3 regions of the Novosphingobium pentaromativorans US6-1 genome follow, and region 1 is predicted to be linked to each of the others. Evidence: riboswitches for the same ligand, from Rfam matches in the RefSeq annotation. Region 1 holds a riboswitch; each other region holds the start of a gene.

What was found. A riboswitch is a leader RNA that binds a small molecule or an ion and turns the genes downstream of it on or off. The one in region 1 is predicted to bind cobalamin.
Region 2: it holds a riboswitch for cobalamin, as region 1 does, so the genes downstream of both, cobO (cob(I)yrinic acid a,c-diamide adenosyltransferase) here and cobW (cobalamin biosynthesis protein CobW) in region 1, are expected to answer to the same signal.
Region 3: it holds a riboswitch for cobalamin, as region 1 does, so the genes downstream of both, JI59_RS15090 (TonB-dependent receptor plug domain-containing protein) here and cobW (cobalamin biosynthesis protein CobW) in region 1, are expected to answer to the same signal.

Annotation. Positions count from the first base shown of each region.
Region 1 covers NZ_CP009291.1:3,537,583-3,543,741, reverse strand. The annotation lists gene JI59_RS16665 (precorrin-3B synthase) at 1-462, opposite strand, end outside; gene cobN (cobaltochelatase subunit CobN) at 459-3,737, opposite strand; gene cobW (cobalamin biosynthesis protein CobW) at 3,745-4,782, opposite strand; cobalamin riboswitch at 4,967-5,204, opposite strand; gene JI59_RS16650 (HoxN/HupN/NixA family nickel/cobalt transporter) at 5,280-6,159, opposite strand, start outside.
Region 2 covers NZ_CP009291.1:714,268-720,426, reverse strand. The annotation lists gene JI59_RS03250 (histidine phosphatase family protein) at 1-196, opposite strand, end outside; gene cobT (nicotinate-nucleotide--dimethylbenzimidazole phosphoribosyltransferase) at 193-1,209, opposite strand; gene JI59_RS03240 (DUF1636 domain-containing protein) at 1,206-1,613, opposite strand; cobalamin riboswitch at 1,793-1,987, opposite strand; cobalamin riboswitch at 2,047-2,255, shown strand; gene cobO (cob(I)yrinic acid a,c-diamide adenosyltransferase) at 2,353-3,039, shown strand; gene ggt (gamma-glutamyltransferase) at 3,198-4,967, shown strand; gene JI59_RS27540 (M23 family metallopeptidase) at 5,077-5,874, shown strand; gene JI59_RS03220 (A24 family peptidase) at 5,888-6,159, opposite strand, start outside.
Region 3 covers NZ_CP009291.1:3,227,639-3,233,797, reverse strand. The annotation lists gene JI59_RS15100 (FecCD family ABC transporter permease) at 1-233, opposite strand, end outside; gene JI59_RS15095 (ABC transporter substrate-binding protein) at 230-1,180, opposite strand; gene JI59_RS15090 (TonB-dependent receptor plug domain-containing protein) at 1,177-3,093, opposite strand; cobalamin riboswitch at 3,188-3,384, opposite strand; gene JI59_RS15085 (cell wall hydrolase) at 3,580-4,788, shown strand; gene JI59_RS15080 (hypothetical protein) at 4,926-5,306, shown strand; gene mdh (malate dehydrogenase) at 5,787-6,159, shown strand, end outside.

The sequences.
Region 1 (6,159 bases):
CGCACGCTCGATCCGGAAATCACCCGCCTCCCCCGGCAGGACAGGGACCGGCCCGGCGTCGATCACGAAGCCGACCTTGCCCGGCAACTCCGGCAACTCACCGAGCCTTGCGATGAGTTCAGCGGCAATCCGCGCAGTATCGTCGGCTTCCTGCCAGATGGGCGCGACGAGGAGATTGCGCTTCTTCTCGAGGACGGGATCGGCCTCGACCAGTTCCAGTTCGACGAGCCGTGCAATAAGCGCAGGCCATTCAGCCTCGCTCACCCCGCGCAGCTGGAAGTTGGCGCGGCGGGTCAGGTCGATCATGCCATTGCCAAAGGTCAGCGCGGCATCGCACAGGCCCAGCACCTGCTTGCGGTTCAATCGCCCGAGGCGCGGGCGCACCCGCACCAGCAGGCCGTCTCCCGCCGCCATCGGATGCCATGCATCGGGACACCAGCCCCTGATCGCGAAACCGCTCATTGCCCGCCTCCCAGGCTGGCAAGGATCGAGTTGCGCCGCGTCTGCCACAGGCCAGCGGCATGAAGCGCGGCGAAGCGGGCTTCCATGGCTGCCAGCGCTTCGGGATTTTCGCGCGCCATGAACGCCCGCACTTCCGGCTCGCCGAGCGTCGCGTCGTGATAGAGATCGAACAGCTGCGGCGGCACCGAAGCGGAGAGATGCGCGAAGGCGCCAAGGTGATCGAGCGTCGCGGCCAGTTCGGCAGCCCCGCGAAAGCCGTGGCGCATCATCCCGGCAACCCAGCGTGGATTGGCCGCCCTTGCCCGCACGACGCGCGCGATCTCTTCGTTCAAGGTCCGGGCATACGGCCGGGCGGGATCGCGATTGTCGAGGTGGTAGAGCGCCGCCTTGCCGCCGGTAACCGATTGCGCTGCGGCAAATCCCGCCTCGTGCGCGGCATAGTCGGCCGCAAGCAGCAGATCGGTCTCGGGCAGGTCCTGCAGGTGCACGAAAGCGTCAGCCCCCGCGACGCGCTCACGCAAACCCGCAGGATCGGGCGCCTCGTCCTGCCCGTCGAGCGCATGGTCGGACGCCGCAAGCCAGGCTTCACCGGCAGCCCGGCGCGCTTCGTCGGTATAAGTCTCGGCCGTATCGCGCAGACCGAGACCATAGCGCCCGGGACGCGGGCCATAGACGCGCGGGGCTGCGGCCTTGCCGGCGAAAGGATTCCACTCCGGCGTCTCGTCCCTCTCGCTCAGTGCGCGCACCGCCATCCCGAACAGGGAGGCAAGGACCGGAAACGCATCGCGGAACAGACCCGAGACGCGCAGCGTCACGTCAATGCGGGGCCGGTCGAGCATGGCCAGCGGCAGGATTTCCACTCCGGTCACGCGTTCGGACGCATTGTCCCACACCGGCTTTGCGCCAAGCAGGTGCAGGGCCATGGCGAACTCCTCGCCCGCCGTGCGCATCGTCGCCGAGCCCCACAGGTCGACCACCAGACCGCGTGGATAGTCGCCATGGTCCTGCAGGTGCCGGCGGACCAGTTCCTCGGCGAGGACCACGCCTTGCGCATGGGCCGTGCGCGAAGGCACCGCGCGCGGATCGACCGCGAAGAGATTACGCCCGGTCGGCAGGACATCGGAGCGCCCGCGCCATGGCGAACCGGATGGCCCCGCCGCCACACGCCGTCCGGCCAGTGCGGCCAGCAGTCCGCTGCGCTCCGCCTCGCCCTGCTCGCCGCGGCCGTAGACATGCAGGCCGTCGCCGAACTGGCTCTCCTTCACGTCGCACACGAAGCGGTCGATGCGGGTGATCGCCTCGACCAGCGAGGTCGCGCCGTCGAGGCCGAGTTCCACCTCCAGCCCCAGCGCCTGCGCTTCCTCGCGGATGGCCGATTGCAGCCTGTCACGCCGCGCCGGATCGAGCCCGTCGGCGTTGGAAAACTCGTCCAGCAGCGCTTCGAGGCGCGTCAGTCCTGCGCCTTGCTGCGCGGGAGCCAGCGGCGGCGGTGCGTGTCCCAGCGTGACGGCTCCGATCCGGCGCTTGGCCTGCGCCGCCTCGCCGGGATCGTTGACGATGAAAGGATAGATGACAGGCAGGGCGCCGGTCAGCGCCTCAGGCCAACAGGCATCGCCAAGCGCCACCGATTTACCCGGCAGCCACTCAAGCGTTCCGTGCGCGCCGAGATGGACGAGCGCATCGACCCGGCGCTCGTGCAGCCAGAGATAGAAGGCAACATAGCCATGACGCGGGCAACGCGAGACATCGTGGTAACCCTCGTCACGCTCGGCAGACCAGCCGCGCTCGGGCTGCAGGGCGACCAGGACATGGCCAAGCTCCACGACGCGAAAATGAAAGGCGCCGTCGGCAACGGCGGGGTCCCTTTCGGCGTCTCCCCAGGCCTCGGCCAGATCGGCCTGCAGCGCTGCAGGCAAGCGGGCCAGAGCGGCGCGATAAGCGCCGAGCGGCCAACTGGCGGTCGCTTCGCCAAGGCCCGCCACAAGGTCATGGCCGCATTCGACCGTGTAACCGGCCTGCGCCAGATCGGCGAGGATCGCATCGGCGGAGGCCAGTGCATCCAGCCCGACGGCGTGGGCCATCTGGTAGCCCTTGCCCGGATAGGTCGAGAGAACCATCGCAAGGCGCCGCTCTGCCGCGGGTTTCCGGCCCAGCGCGATCCACCCCGCGACGCGCGCGGCAATCGCTTCGATCCGCGATGGCTCGGCGCGGTGGGCACTGCGCGAAAATTCAAGGGCATCGTCGCGCGCAGCGGCTTCCTTGAAGCTGGCCACGCCTGCAAAGATGCGGCCGTCGACTTCGGGAAGCACGACATGCATGGCGAGATCGGCCGGCGACAGACCGCGCGAGGCATCCTGCCAGGCTTGCCGCCCGCTCGTCGCCAGCGCGACCTGGAACACCGGGACACCGGCGCCGTCGAGCGGCGTCGCGCCTTCATCGTCACGCGCGGAAAAGGCGGTCGCATTGATCACCGCCGCGGGCTGCAGCGCCCGCACCCAGCGATCCACCCAGCCGCGAACTTCAGGGGCCTTCAGCGAGGGCACGTAAAGGCCCAGCACATCGAAACCGCGTGCGCGCAAGGCCGCGTGGAGTGCCTCGAACGGTTCGAGATCGGCGGAGCTGAGATAGGATCGATAGAACGCGAGCAGCACGCGCGGGCGGGATGCTGTCAGGGCAAAGGCCGCCGGACAGGCCGTGTCTTCACCTGGAAGCCACGCCCCGGCAATCGGCAGCGCCTGAATGGCCCGGACTTCGCGCCCGGTCTTGCCGTCCGCCAGCAGGCCGCCCGCTTGCGCGAGCCGTGAAAGAGCTGCCCGCGCCGCAACAGCGCCGCCGATATCGCAAAGGCGGGTCAGTTCGCGCAGCGCGGAAACCGGAACGGTCGAGACGGCATCGAGCCTTTCGTCCTCGCGCCCGTCTGCGGGCAGCACGGCCAGCGCGATCCCGCGCGAACGCGCCAGCGCCTCCACCTGCTGCAGGCCGTAAGTCCAGTAGGGAAGCCCGCCGATGATCCGCACCAGGATCGCCTTCGCACCTGCCAGCGTGCGCTCGACATAGGTGTCGACCGACAAGGGATGCGTCAGTGCCGCAAGATTGGCGAGGCGCAGCGAGGGCGGACTGTCCCCCGCATCGCGCGCGCTGCGCCAACCGGCAGCGAAAGCGCCGAGGTCGCTGTCCGAAAACGACAGCACCACGAGATCGGCCGGAGCCTGCCCCAGATCCTGCGGAACGGAGGCTTCCTCGATCCCGTGGGTCTCGCGGAAGATAACGTGCATCGCGGCCTCAGCCCTGCAGCACGGCCCTTATCGCAGCGGGATCGAGGTGATCGTGCTCGGCGATGGCGACCAGCGACGTGAGGCGCGCTTCATCGGGGCGCCAGGGGCGGTCGTAGTGGCTGCGTACCCGCGCGCCGACCGCCTGCACCAGCATGCGCATCGGCTTGCCGGCTACCGCGACATAGCCCTTCACCCGCAGCACCCGGTGATCGCTCGCCAGTGTTTCGATGCGTGCGGTGAGAGCAGCGGGATCGGCGATTTCGCCCAGTTCGATGACGGCGCTGTCGAAATCCTCGTGCTCGTGATCGTCCTCGCCATCGTGGTGCGAGGGACGCGCGGCAATGTCGTCCTCGGCAGCAGCGCCAAGGCCAAGGATCACGCGAGGATCGACGACGCCCTCGCTCAGTTCGATGACCGGGACCGGGCGCGGGGCTTCGGCGGAGATGACTTCACGCGCGCGGGCAAGGCCCTCGGCGCCGGCAAGGTCGGCCTTGGTCAGCAGCACCATGTCGGCGCAGGCGAGCTGGTCCTCGAAGACTTCGGACAGCGGCGTCTCGTGATCGATTTCCGGGTCGGCCGCGCGCTGCGCCTCGAGTGCGGCGAGATCGGGTGCGAACCGGCCCTCGGCCACGGCCTCTGCGTCGGCAAGGGCAAGCACCCCGTCGACAGTGATGCGGCTGCGGATCGCGGGCCAGTCGAAAGCCTTGAGCAGCGGCTTGGGCAGCGCGAGACCCGAAGTTTCGATCAGGATGTGATCGGGCCGGGGTTCAAGCGCCAGCAGCTTCTCGACAGTGGGGATGAAGTCGTCGGCGACGGTGCAGCAGATGCAGCCATTGGCCAGTTCGACGACGTTCTCTGCCGGGCAGTCGGGGATGGCGCACGACTTCAGGATATCTCCATCGACGCCCAGCGTGCCGAATTCATTGACGACGACCGCCAGGCGGCGACCGCCGGCATTGCGGATGAGATGGCTGATGAGCGTGGTCTTACCCGCGCCCAGAAAACCGGTGATGATCGTTACAGGGACCTTGGACAGGTCAGGCATCGGCAATTCCCCACGCGCCATGGCGACAACGGCGGGGCTTGCCGGGAGCGAATCCGACCGACGCGCGGCGACGGGCGGGCGCGAAAAGGCACCCGTTACCGCGCGTTCGTGCAGCCCCAGCCGCACAGCTTCGTCGCTCAGACGGAAGAATTACCGTGCCGTGACCATCCCCTGGATCAAGGCAAGAGCGACCGGTGCGCCGGCAGGTCTCCTGGCTTGCGGGTCACTGCTTGATGCACGCCTTCCCGGATCGCCTTGCGGCTTCATCCAGTGGCCGGCCCTTCGCGTGAGGAAGGGAACCGTGTGCATCTCGCTATCCGCTCACAGTTGCAGGGACAGCCGCGGTTTTGGGAAGGAGAGACCTTCCCGCACCGCATTCCCGATTAAGCCCCTTTCGGGGCACCGGCGCGATCATTCGAAGCACAGAATCGATCCGTGCTTCGAAGCGAGGCCCTAGAACAGATCGACCGCCAAGCCAATCGCCTAAGGACCGGTTCTCATGCCGAGACGCGCACTTCGATATCGTCGAAGCGCTTCCAGCGGTAGATCGCGAAGCTGGCGAGCCAGCACAGCACGAAAAGGCCGATGATGCCGAACCCCAGGCTGTTGAAGTTCTCTCCCAGTTCGCCGGCAATATCGAACAGGCCGCCGGTGAGGCCCAGCTTATCGCCGATCAGGGCGACCGTTTCGATCCCGCCGATGACGATGGCGACAAGCGCCGAAATCAGGGTGATGGTGATGTTGTAGTAGAGCTTGCGGATCGGCTTGACGAAAGCCCACTCGTAGGCGCCGAGCATGACGACGCCGTCGGCGGTATCGATCAGCGCCATGCCCACGGCGAAAAGCACCGGCAGGACGAGGATCGTGCCGATGGAGAGCCCGTCCGCCGCCTGCCCCGCCGAAAGGCCCAGGATGGCCACTTCGGTCGCGGTGTCGAAACCCAGCCCGAACAGGAAGCCCAGCGGAGCCATGTGCCAGCTGCGGGTGATGAGGCGGAACATCGGCCGGAAAAGGCGCGCCATCAGCCCGCGATTGCCCAGCAGCATGTCGAGGTCTTCCTCCACATAGGCGCCCCCGGCACGGACATGGGCGAAGGTCTTCCACACGTTGCGCAGGATGATCAGGTTCATGGCGGCAATCGAGAACAGGAAGATCGCCGAGATCGAGGTCGCGACGAGACCGCCGACCTGCTTGAGACTTTCGAACTGCGTCAGTGCGCTCGTCGTCAGGGCAATGGCTATGGCCGCGATGGTGACGATGCCGGAATGTCCGATGGCGAACCAGAAGCCGACTGCGATCGGGCGCTGACCGTCCTGCATCAGCTTGCGGGTCACGTTGTCGATGGCCGCGATATGGTCCGCGTCCACGGCATGACGC
Region 2 (6,159 bases), 1.2 Mb from region 1:
GGGCCGCAATCTGCCGGGCAGGAGCATGCGCGCGTTCGAGATCGGAGCAGCAGATCCGGGAGAAGGCCAGTTCGGCCCCGCGTGCGGCGCAAGCGGCAACGCCCGATGCCAGCGGCGGCTCGTCGAGATGTCCGAGCATCAGGCCGGGACGCTGCGGAGCCCCGTGCCGCATGAGGTGCAGCACGAAACCCTTCATTGCGCTTGCGACACTCTGGCCTCGGCAAAGGTCGCCATGCCATTGTGCGCGGCAATCGCCGAACGCACGAGCTGCGTCGCCACTGCCGCGCCGGTCCCCTCGCCAAGGCGCATCCCGAGCCGCAGCAGGGGCTCGAGGCCCAGCCAGTCAAGCAGCCGCAGATGGCCCGCTTCCGCGGAACAGTGTGCAGCCAGGCAATGCGCCGCGAACTGCGGCTGGTCGGCCACCAGCGGCGCAATCGACGCGCATGCGATGTAGCCGTCGAGAAGGACCGGAATGCGTTTCATCCGCGCGGCCAGGATGGCCCCGGCCATGGCCGCGATTTCCCGTCCGCCCAGTCGGCGCAGGGTTTCGAAGGCATCGTTGCAGGCGGGGCCGTGACAGGCAAGCGCCAGCGAGACGACAATCCGCTTGCGCAGGACTCCGTCCATCTCGAGCCCGGTTCCGGCCCCTACCCAGTCTTCCACCGCGCCCTTGCAGGACTGCGCACAAAGGGCGGCAGCGGGCGTCGTGTTGCCGATGCCCATTTCGCCTACGAAGAGCAGATCCAGCCCATCTTCGACGACTCCGGCACCGGCATTGATCGCGGCAAGGCAATCGCCTTCGCTCATTGCCGGCTCTTCCACGAAGTCGGCAGTCGGCCTTTCCAGCTCGATGGGCACGATCACCAGTTCCGCGCCGCAGGCATCGGCCATGGCATTGATCGCCGCTCCGCCAGCTGCGAAATTGGCAACCATCTGGGCTGTCACTTCCGCAGGATAAGTGCTGAGGCCACGTGCCGCGATGCCGTGATTCCCGGCGAAGATCGCCGCACGGATACGATCCAGACGAGGCCTCTCGCGGTCCTGCCACGAGGCCATGAAGATGGCGATGTCTTCGAGACGGCCAAGCGATCCCAATGGCTTGGTCAGAGCGTTCTGGCGCAGCTGGGCGGCCGCCAGCGCCACTTTGTTGGCCGCAGGCAGATCGGCAAGGGCAGCCGCGAAAGCCCCCCGGCTTTCGAACTGGATCATGTGCAAAGATACCCTTCGGGCGGGGTACGCGTGATAAAATGACCTTTCACGCCCTGCGGCCAGCTGCGGTAGGGAACGACGCCTTCCTCGCTTTCAGCATGTTGCGCAGCATAGCTGAGGATCGCGTGCGCGGCCTCGCGGTCTGCGGCGAAATCGCCGAGAACGTAACCGACCTTGCCCGGCGCGCGGACATGCACCGTGCAGAAACGCTTGCAGGCAAACAGGCACGGCATTTCCTGCACGGCGACCGCCGCCAGGGCCGGTTCTTCGGCCTGGACTTCGCGCATGGCCGAGGCAAGGCGCGCACCGCCCCGCTTGCCATGCTCATCCTCGCGCTCGGTCTCGGAATGGCGGCAGGTCGAGCAGACCACCACAGAAGCTTCAGCTTTCACGGCACGCAGCATCAACGCATCGCTCCAGAACACGGACGACAAATAGACATCAAGAGCATGTTCACGCTCCCTCCTTGCAAACGGCTCCAGCCCTGCCGGAAGCGAGACCGGCAAGACGATGACTGTCGTTGCGCGAGGGACGACCCCGCTTTGCGCAAGGCCCTCGAACACCCGGTGCGCCCTGCCCGGATGAAGAACGACTGCGGCAGGCAGGTCTCCTGGCTCACGGGTCAGCGCCGCTCCGGCCGCCTTCTCAGGACCGGCTTGGGGTCCCAATGGCGAAATGGCCGGATGGCTCGCCGCTTACAGTTGCAGGGGCAGCCCGGGACTTGCACCCGAATTCCCTTTTGATCCCCTTGCGGGGAACCTGTCGCAGCCCGGCAAGTATCGCGCAGTCATGCCCTTCGCAAGCGCAATATGCTTGCAGGCAGCCTTGCCCTGACCTATCCGCGAGGCCGTAACGGGTGCCCGCAAGGGCTTAATCGGGAAGTCCGGGCAGCGAAGTCTTCGCCGCATCTACGGCACTGCTCCCGCAACTGTGACCGGTGAGCGCATCGCCATTATGCCATTGAACGGGCACACCCTGTTCGAGAAGGCGGCGAAAGGCGCGGCGAACCGGAAAGTCAGGAAACCGGCCCGCTACCGTCGTTCCTTCGCGCGGGCGGGATGAACCGGGCGGACGAGGGCCTCGCATCCTGCGGGCAATCCCTTGGCAAACGACAATCGTGCGTGCGTCGAAGAGGAAACCCGAGTGAATGCCAGACTTGCCGGACTCTCCTTCGCCCCGCCGCATGCCACCCACGAGAGAGGCCAGACCGTTATGACCGATACCGAGAATCTCACCGAAGAAGACCGCCGCCACAAGGAACGGACCCGCAAGCTCAAGTCCTTAGTCGATGCGCGCATTGCTGCAGCCAGGATCGACAAGGGCCTGGTGCTCGTCCTTACCGGAAACGGCAAGGGCAAGTCCTCGAGCGCCTTCGGCATGGTGGCTCGCACGCTGGGCTACGGGCGCACGGCTGCGGTATTCCAGTTCATCAAGAGCAAGGTCGACGTGGGCGAACGCGCTTTCCTCTCCGTGCAGCCGGGCGTCACCTGGGAGAACTGCGGCGAGGGCTTCACCTGGGAAACCCAGAACCGCCAGCGCGACATTGCCGCTGCGCAGGCCGGGTGGACCAAGGCAAAGGCCGCGCTGGCCGATCCTGAGATCTCGCTCGTCGTGCTAGATGAACTGACGTACCTCATCAATTACGGCTACCTCACGCTGGAAGAAGTCCTTCCTGCGATCAGGAACCGGCCGGAGATGCAGCACGTGGTAATCACCGGGCGCGCGGCCCATGCCGAATTCATCGAACTGGCCGACACGGTAAGCAGGATCGGTGACGAGAAGCACGCTTTCCGCAATGGCATCAAGGCGCAGCCGGGGATCGACCTCTAGCCAACGGCAGCGCACTGCAAGCAGAAATGTCCTCGCCGCAAGGCCCTATACCTGCCGGACGGAACTGTTAGGTTCCGTCCCGGCGATCGCGCGAGTCCCTGACTGAAGGGGCCATCGCCGCGACAAGATCGATTGAAGCTACCCCGCGGAGAACCCTATTGCGCCGCCTTTTCCTGTCCGTCGGCCTTGCCGCACTGACACTGACGACCATTTCCCAGGCCAGCGTTTCCCAGGCCAGCGTTTCCCAGGCCAGTCCGCCCCCTGCAGCAACCGTCGAGCAGACCGCACGGGCCGAAGTACCGGAGCGGGAACAGGCCGGGTTTGCAAAGCATGCAATGGTCGCGGCGGCCAATCCCCTCGCTGTGAAGGCAGGGGTGGACGTGCTGCGCAAGGGCGGCTCGGCGGTCGACGCCGCAGTGGCGATCCAGGCGGTCCTCGGCCTTGTCGAACCGCAGAGTTCGGGGATCGGCGGCGGCGCCTTCATGGTCTACTACGACGCGAAGAGCCGCAAGGCGACATACTACGACGGGCGCGAAACCGCGCCTGCCGGCGCGACCGACCGCCTATTCCTCGACGATGAGGGCAACCGACTGCCTTTCTTCGATGCGGTTCTTGGCGGCATTTCAACCGGCGTGCCCGGGGCCGTGGCCATGCTCGACATGGCCCATCACGATCACGGCAAGCTTGCCTGGGCGGACCTGCTGAAGCCGGCCGGCAATCTTGCCGAGGACGGCTTCATCGTCAGCCCCCGCCTTGCCGGCATGATCCGGATGGAGCGCGCACCGCAATCCTCCGCGCCCGATGCTGTCGCGTATTTCTCCAAGGCGGACGGCACCCGCTATGCCGCGGGGGACCGGCTGCGCAATCCGGCCTACGCCCGCACCTTGGAGCGGATCGCCAGGTTCGGAGCCTCCGGCCTGCTGACCGGCCCTGTTGCCGCTGACATCGTCAGGCGCGTGAGCGAGGGACCGCGCCCGAGCACGATGACGCTGGCCGACCTCGCCGCCTATCGCCCGCGCTCCGGCCCGGCGCTTTGCGAACCTTACCGCGTCTACATGGTCTGCACGCCGCAGGCACCGTCCGGCGGCCCGGGACTGCTCATGGCGCTGGGCATTCTCGACCATACCGATATCGGCAAGCGCAATGCCAAAGATGAAAAGGCCTGGTTCGAGTTCGCGCAGGCAAGCCGGCTGGCCTATGCCGACCGCGACCGCTACGTCGGCGATCCGGCCTTCGTCGAAGTTCCGATCAAGGGCCTGCTCGATCCGGACTACCTGGCAGCGCGCGCCGAACTGATCGGCGAACGCGCAGGCCCGGTCAGCTTCGGCCATCCGGAGGGCGCACCTGCTGTCGGCCCCGACGCTACGGCCGAGCCTGGCGGGACAAGCCACTTCATCGTCGTCGATGGCGAGGGCAATGTCGTCTCGATGACGACCACGGTGGAGAGCATCTTCGGTTCCGGACGAATGGTCGACGGGTTCTTCCTCAACAACCAGCTTACCGATTTCTCGTTCTCTCCCACCGATAAAGACGGAGCGCCAGCAGCGAATGCCCCCGCCCCCGGCAAGCGACCGCGCTCGAGCATGGCACCGGCCATCGTCCTGACGAAGGACGGCCGCTTTCATGCCGCTGCCGGATCGCCCGGCGGGACTTCGATCCAGGCCTATAATCTCAAGGCGCTGGTAGCGATGCTGGACTGGCACATGTCTCCGCAGGACGCAGTGGCGCTGCCCAACCTTGTCGCCAAAGGCGATACCTTCCGCGCCGATCCGTTCCCCGAACCGATCATGACCGGCCTTGCTGCACGCGGCATGCCGCTCTCGACCTCTCGCAGCGAGGAGTCGGGAATTCAGGCGATCGTGGTCCAGAACGGCGGCTATGAAGGCGGAGCCGATCCAAGGCGCGAGGGCATGGCGCGGGGCTTTTGAGGCAGGTCTTCATACCTCCAAATCCCCGCGTTCCAGTTCGAGACGCAGCGTCAATTTGAGTTAACAGACCGGCGCTTTTCCTTTAGTTTACGGCTACGGGGGAAGTGCCATGATCCTTGAATGCCAGAGCAAGAAGACGATCCGCCCAGCGATGCTCGGCGCGGTCGCTCTGGTCATGGCCCAATCCGCACCGGCAATGGCCGGTGAGGACGGCGTCAATCGCATGGCCGTGGTCGACACCGGGACCGCGGGAAGTTGCCTGACCGCCGGAGCCATCGTCAGCGACCGCGCCGCCTGCGTCACGTCGCCCCACCCTGCCCCGGTCGCCGCTGCTCAAGCTCCGCCTGCACGCATCACCGTCGGCCGCGCCGTCGATCTCAGCGGGCAGGAACCGGTTCGCTATCTTTCGTCTTCCGCTTCGCTCGATCAGAGCCGATCGGTCATCATGTCTTCCAGCGGTCGATTCCGGGACACGGTACGCCTGCTGACGCCGCCACCGGGCACTGGATCGGGCGGTGCGCCCCAAGGCATGCCGCTGCGCTCAAGCAGGCTGTCGAGCGGCTTCGGCCTGCGCATGCATCCCCTGCTCAACCAGGTGCGCATGCATACCGGCGTTGACCTTGCAGCGGCCATGGGTGAACCGGTGCATGCCACTTCGGCGGGTGTCATCATGTCGGCAGGATGGCAGGGCGGCTACGGTCTAGCGGTCCGCATCAACCACGGCAAAGGGGTGGAGACGCTCTATGGCCACCTCTCCCGCCTGAACGTCAGCTCGGGCCAAGCGATCAAACCGGGCGACGTCATCGGTTTCGTCGGCTCGACCGGTCGGTCTACCGGCCCCCACCTGCACTACGAAGTGCGCAAGGACGGGCGTCCGATCGATCCTTCTTCCAGCTTGCACAAGTAACCCCGTCTCCGCCTCAGAATGCGGAAGCTGCGGTGATGAGCGCGCCTGCAGCTATGGCGATGCCATATGGCAGCTTGTCGAAATTGTCGTCCGAGCCACGCCCGCCGATCGGCTTGCGCATGATCCGGCGAACGGTGAACCAGACGAGGAAGAGGACAAGGCCTGCGATCGAAACCGACAGAAGCAGGCGCGATGCCTGCGACCACGCGAACCAGCCGGCGCAACCGGCATAGAACTTGGCATCCCCGCCACCGATCATGCCGAAGCGGAACAGGACCATGCCTA
Region 3 (6,159 bases), 310 kb from region 1:
GGGTCGGCCAGCGGATTGCGCAGGAAGCCCTGCATCGCGGCTCCGGCAGCGCCCAGCCCCGCGCCCACCGCCAGCGCCAGCACCGCGCGCGGCAGACGCAGCTGGATGAGGATGATCGAAGCATTGTGCGCCGTCGGCGAAAAGGGATCGATCCACACGCGTCCGGCGAGCAGTGAAAGCGGCACGGCCACCAGCAGGCCGGCCAGCAGCAGGAGGACGAGGCGCGGGTTCATCGCACCCGTGCCGTCCGGATCGCCGCGTCCTGCCGGTCCAGCTCGCGCCGGGCGCGTCCGAGCGCGTCGATGGCGCGCGGGATCGTCGGGCCGCCGCACCAGAGGATCGAACGATCGAGCGGAAAACGCTTCATGCGGCTCAGGCTCGCGAGAGCGGGGTGATGCAGCATGCGGTCCTCTTCGGCCAGCGGATTGCCAACTGCGAAGACGACGCGCGGCGGATCGGCCAGTACTTTCTCGAGCGGCAGGAAATCGGCCTGCGAAAGCCCGCGTGCACTGGCCGCGTTCGTAAAGCCGGTGTGCTTCATCATGTCAACGATCAGGGTGTCGTCACCTGCGACCAGCCCTGCCGATTCCCAGACCAGCGCCGGTACGGGCGTGGCGCCCCGGGGCGGCGCGGCGCGGGCCAGCGCCTCGTCGATCCGGCCGATCAGGCGCTTGCCCAGTTCGGGATGGCCGGTGAGGCCCGCAAGTTCCCGGATCTGGCCGCGCGCAGCCTCAAGGTCCGGCGCAATCGGCATCTGCACCACCTTGAAGCCCAGCTCGTCGAGCGCGCTGGCCGTGGCGGGCGGCAGGAAACTGCTGGCGACAACCACTTTCGGGCCGATGGCGGCGACTTCCTCGACCGTGCCCGAGACCGCGCGGTAACGGCGCGCCTTGGCAAGGTCCATCGAAGTGGACTGGGCATCGTGGCTGTAGCCCGAGATCGCCAGCAACTGGCCCGGCCCGGTCACTTCGGCCAGGATCGCATCGGTGCAGGGATTGAGCGAGACGATGGTCGGGTAGGCCGGATCGCCCGGCGCGGCAAGCGGGGCGGCCCCGGAATGGCCGCCCCCGCAACCCGATATGCAGGCCCATGCCAGCGCAAGGACCCCGGCGCGGACCAGGGCCCGCGCCAGATGCTTCCCTCCGGTCCTCCCGGACTGCGGGGGAAGCGACAGGGTCACATCTTCACCCGAACCCCGGCATAGGCCGAGCGGCCCGGCGTGCCGTAGCCCGAGACCGTCGCGTAATCGGCATCGGTCACGTTCTCGATGCGCGCGAAGACTTCGTAGCGCTGCGCTATCGTGTAGCTCGCCCGCAAGGTCGCGGTCACGTAGCCGTCCAGCGGGGTCAGATTGTAATTGTCGTTGTAGCTGTCGGACACCATGCGGATATCGCCGCCCAGCGTCAGCCCTTCAAGCGGCGCGTCCCAGTCGGCCGAGACGGTGAGCGCATTGCGCGGACGGCGGGCAAGGTCGTTGCCCCGGTTGAGATCGCCGGCCGTGCGGTTCACCGACTTGACGTAAGTATAGACCGCGCCGGCACGCAAGCGCTCGGAAACCCGGGCGCCCAACTCGATCTCGGCGCCGGTTGCGCGGGCCTTCCCGACATTGGCATAGAACCCGTAGCGGCCATCCCCGCAAAGCGCATCGCTCGATCCGAAGCACGAGACGTAGTCGATCAGGTTGCGGCTGTCGCGGCGAAAGCCGGTGACCGCGAAGTGCAGCGGGCCGTTGCGGTCGCCATACTCGATCCCGGCATCGTAGCTGCGGCTGCGCTCGGGCATCAGGTCGGGATTGCCGTATTCGGAGAACAGCTGATAGAGCGTGGGCACCTTGAAGCCTTCGCCGTAGGAGGCACGGATGCGCCAGCCCGCCGCCACGGTGACGCTGCCGTTGGCACCGAAGGTCCACTTGTCGCCGAAATTGGAGTGGTCGTCGTAGCGCACGCCCGCGGCCAGGCTGAACAGATTGCCGTAGTAGCCGAGCAGGCCGTGCACGCTCGTCAGTTCCGCGTCGGCGCGAATGCGCGAGCCGTAGAGGAAATCGTCGGACTTGATGTGCGACCATTCATGGGCGCCCCCGAAGTCGAGCCGGACGGCATCGGTGGCGTCGTAGGAGCCGCTCAGTTCCGCCCTTTCGCTGCGGCCCTGCGTTTCGGAATTGAACTGGTCCGAGATCGTCGGGTCGTAGTAACGGCGGCGGGTGTCCGAAACCTGATAGCCTGCATCGAGCGTGAGCGCATCACCGGTCCACGTCAGCCCCGCGCGGCCGCCCAGCTCGCGGGTCTTCTGGTACTCGGGCGTATCGGCGAAAGTGTAATCGGGCGCAGGATAGCCATCGAGGTCGAGCGTGCCATCGGTAAAGCGGCCCACCACGCTGGCGGTAAGGCCCGGCACCAGATCGACGTGGGCACGGCCACCGGCCCGCCACTGCCTGAAGCCGTCGGCCTCGGTACCGGACGCCGCCTGGCTGATGCCATCGGTGCGCATGTAACCGCCGTTGAGGTTGACGCCGTAAGTCTCGCCGGAAAGCCCGGCCGAAACCTGCCCGTCGAAGCTGTCGCGCGCGCCATACTCTGCCGAGCCCTCGACGCCGTTGACGTCGCGGCTGGTGATCGCCAGCACGCCGCCGATGGCTTCCGATCCCCAGACGACCGAGTTCGAACCGCGCAGCAGTTCGACCCTGCCGACCGGCCCGGTCATCAGGTTGCCGAAATCGAACCCGCCGCTGGGCGCGGCAATGTCCGCAACGCGCAGGCCGTCGACCAGCACCAGAAGCTGCTGGGAATTGGCGCCGCGCACGAACAGGCTCGTCGTCCCGCCGATGCTGCCGTTACGGCTGAAGGTCACGCCCGGCAGGCGCTCCAGCACGCGGGCGACGTCCGGCCCCTGGATGGAATCGATCTCCTCGCTGCCGACGACGCTGACGGGCTGCCCCGCCTGATCGACGCGCAGCGCGCTGCCGGTCGCGATCACCGTGATCGCGTCGCCCAGCGGAACGAACGGCGCGACATCGGCCTCATCGGCAAGAGCGGGGGAAACAAGAGCGGGTGTGGACACGGCAAGCGCGGTGCCGAGCAGATACAGATACTTCACGTACAAACCTCCAACCTGAACGAAGCGTCGCTCGTGGCTGAGGCCGCGCCTTCACGGCGCATGACTCGCTGCATTCCGGTCCAACCCGCCCGGCGCGGAACGACCATCACTGGCAGGTCTCCTGGCTCCCGGATCATAGCGCCGCCCCACCTTCCCGGCATCCTTGTGACAAGACGCCAGTGGCCAATCGGGACGGAACTCCCCGGTCACAGTTGCGGGGACAGCGCCGGAATCGAACCGGCTTCCCTCTTAGGTCCGGCAAGCCGGACAACCCGTGACGTGGCCGGGCGGATACTGCGGTGTTGCAGGCTTTGCAAGCACGGCCGCGCAAGTACCTGCCCGCGCAACCGGTTTGTTTACCGGTTAAGGCTACAAGGCGGCGGTGTGTCGCTTCGGGACGGCGACCACGGAGCGGATGCGCCGGATCGATAGGCGGGTTAGGCGCAGGATGCGCCGACGAGCCACGTTGACGGGGCGCACGTTGAAGTGGCGCACATTGACGGTGCGCACTTTGACAAGGCGAGCGAAAGGAACCGAGTGACCGAGCCACCTGCCCTGATGGCCCTGATCGGCGAAAGCGAGGCGCGCCCGCGCGACTTCGCGGCCCGGTTCGAGCGCGGGCGCAGGAACCGGCATGCGCACCGCGCCCATCTGCAGCGGCGCTGGAGCGTGGCCGCTGCAGGCCTTGCCGCCATCGCCCTGCCCGCCTTCGCCTCACCGGGACACTGGGACCGCTTCACCATCGCCGCTGCCACGGCCGAGGCGCAGACCCCCGAGCCGATGCCCTTCGAGCGCGCCGGATCGAGTTTTCCCGGCTCCGCCTTCTATTACCTCGAACAGGAAGCCGCGCCCCTGCAGGTGGGCGAAGGCATCCATTCCGACGCCGGGGACGCGGACGCACCGGCCCCTGAAGCCCGCGCCCCTGCCCGCCCGCTCACCATCGATGCCAGCGGCATCGACCGCACCCGCGCGCTGCAGTGCATGACCGCCGCCATATACTATGAAGCCGCAAGCGAGGCCGAAGCCGGCCAGCGTGCGGTTGCGCAGGTCGTGCTCAACCGGGTGGCCCACCCGGCCTATCCCAATACCGTGTGCGGCGTGGTCTACGAAGGATCGGAACGCTCCACCGGCTGCCAGTTCTCGTTCACCTGCGACGGCTCGCTCGCACGCAAACCTTCGCGCTATTTCTGGGACCGGGCGATGCAGGTCGCCCGCGCCGCGCTGACGGGCTACGTCTATGCCCCGGTCGGCCTGGCGACGCATTACCACACCGTGCAGGTCCATCCCTACTGGGCTGCGAGCCTCGAATACCTCGGCACCATCGGGGCGCATCGCTTCTACAGTTTCCATGGCGCGGCGGGCCGCCCGGGCGCCTTCCGCTTCGCCTACCTGGGCGGCGAACCGGCAGCCGCACCGCACCCCCGCGACACCGCTTCGCCCACCATGGCGGCGGCAGACACGCTCGATCCGGTGGCGATCCAGCGCAAGTTCGATGCACAAGGGGCAGCGCCGACTGCCGCGGCAAGCCCGATCGAGACAGCCGCCGCCAAGACCGCGCCCGCGCCGATCTATTCCAGCGCCATTCGCGAACGCGGCGGCGAAGCACTCTACCGGGCGCAGAAGCTGCCCGAAACCGGCGACATCAAGCCGCAATACGCCAATAGCGGCCGCTGGATCGCCCAGCCGGGCACCTGACCCGGCGCGATCTGTCTCCTTTCGGGGCACCGTGGGGCCATGGCAAGAATTCGGCAACCATAGGCCATTACAAACACTTAGAGCATCATCGTCATAAGGGTGCCGATCAGAACAACGACACAAAGGGCCCGCCTGACATGACGATCCGCTTCTCCGCTGCCTATGGCGGAAAAAGTCCAGCGATTGTGCGTGCCCTGTGCCCCTCCGCCCCCCTGGGCGCAGTCAACGACAATGGCTGCAGACCCATTCTCGGCGGCTCCGCCCGCCGCGCCATCGCTGCCTATTCGGAACAGATGCACCTGCCGATGCAGGCGGCGAACGACCAGCGGATGTTGACCGAGGCCCTGCGCCACTTCGCCCGCCACGGCCTCTCGGCCGCTGCCCATGCGCGCGAGAACGCGGAAGCCGCCAAGGCCGCCAGCGACGAGGAGGCGTGCCGCTGGTGGATCTCGATCTGCCGCCAGCTCGATCGCCGCATGGCCGACGCCCTGGCGCGCAAGATCGCCCGCCACGGCTGATCCTGCGGCGGCGAGACGGCCGCACCCCATCGTCGCAGGTAATGCCGCGCGCGATACCGATCCTTCGCCAGGCTCGGGATGAGCGGTGCGTGTGGGGTGAGCGCAGCCGCTCCGAATCGCGACGGCGCGCAAGCCCCTCAAGTCCGCGCATCTTGCCCTTCCGGCGATTCGCCCCGAGCCTCTTGCAATGCCCAGGCTTCGGTGAGAGACATGTCCCGCGCCGCGCAAGACTTACGCAAACCTTGCCAAATCGTTGAAAATCCGCGCCTGGCGGCCCTGTTTTATCGCCACTATTGCAATTGCGAACTATTATCAATTAAAAGTGCCCGCTTGCGCCCTGCCCGCGTCGTTTCGCGGTTGCAATGTCGGTGCGAGGGGCGTAGGGCCCGCTTCGCAACTGACGGCACCTGCCTTATGCGGGACAAAGCAGGCCGCCTTTCACGTCCGAGGTCCCGCCATTGGGAAGGACAAGCACGCATCATGGCTCGTAAGAAGATTGCCCTTATCGGCGCCGGCAACATCGGCGGCACCCTCGCGCACCTCGCTGCGCAGAAGGAACTGGGCGACATCGTCCTGTTCGACATCGCCGAAGGCATCCCCCAGGGCAAGGCTCTCGACCTGTCGCAGTGCGGTCCCGTCGAAGGCTTCGACGCCGCCATCACCGGCACCAATGACTACGCCGACATCGCCGGCGCCGACGTCATCATCGTCACCGCTGGCGTTCCCCGCAAGCCGGGCATGAGCCGCGACGACCTGCTGGGCATCAACCTCAAGGTGATGAAGTCGGTCGGCGAAGGCATCAAGCAGTACGCTCCCGACGCTTTCGTGATCTGCATCACCAACCCGCTCGACG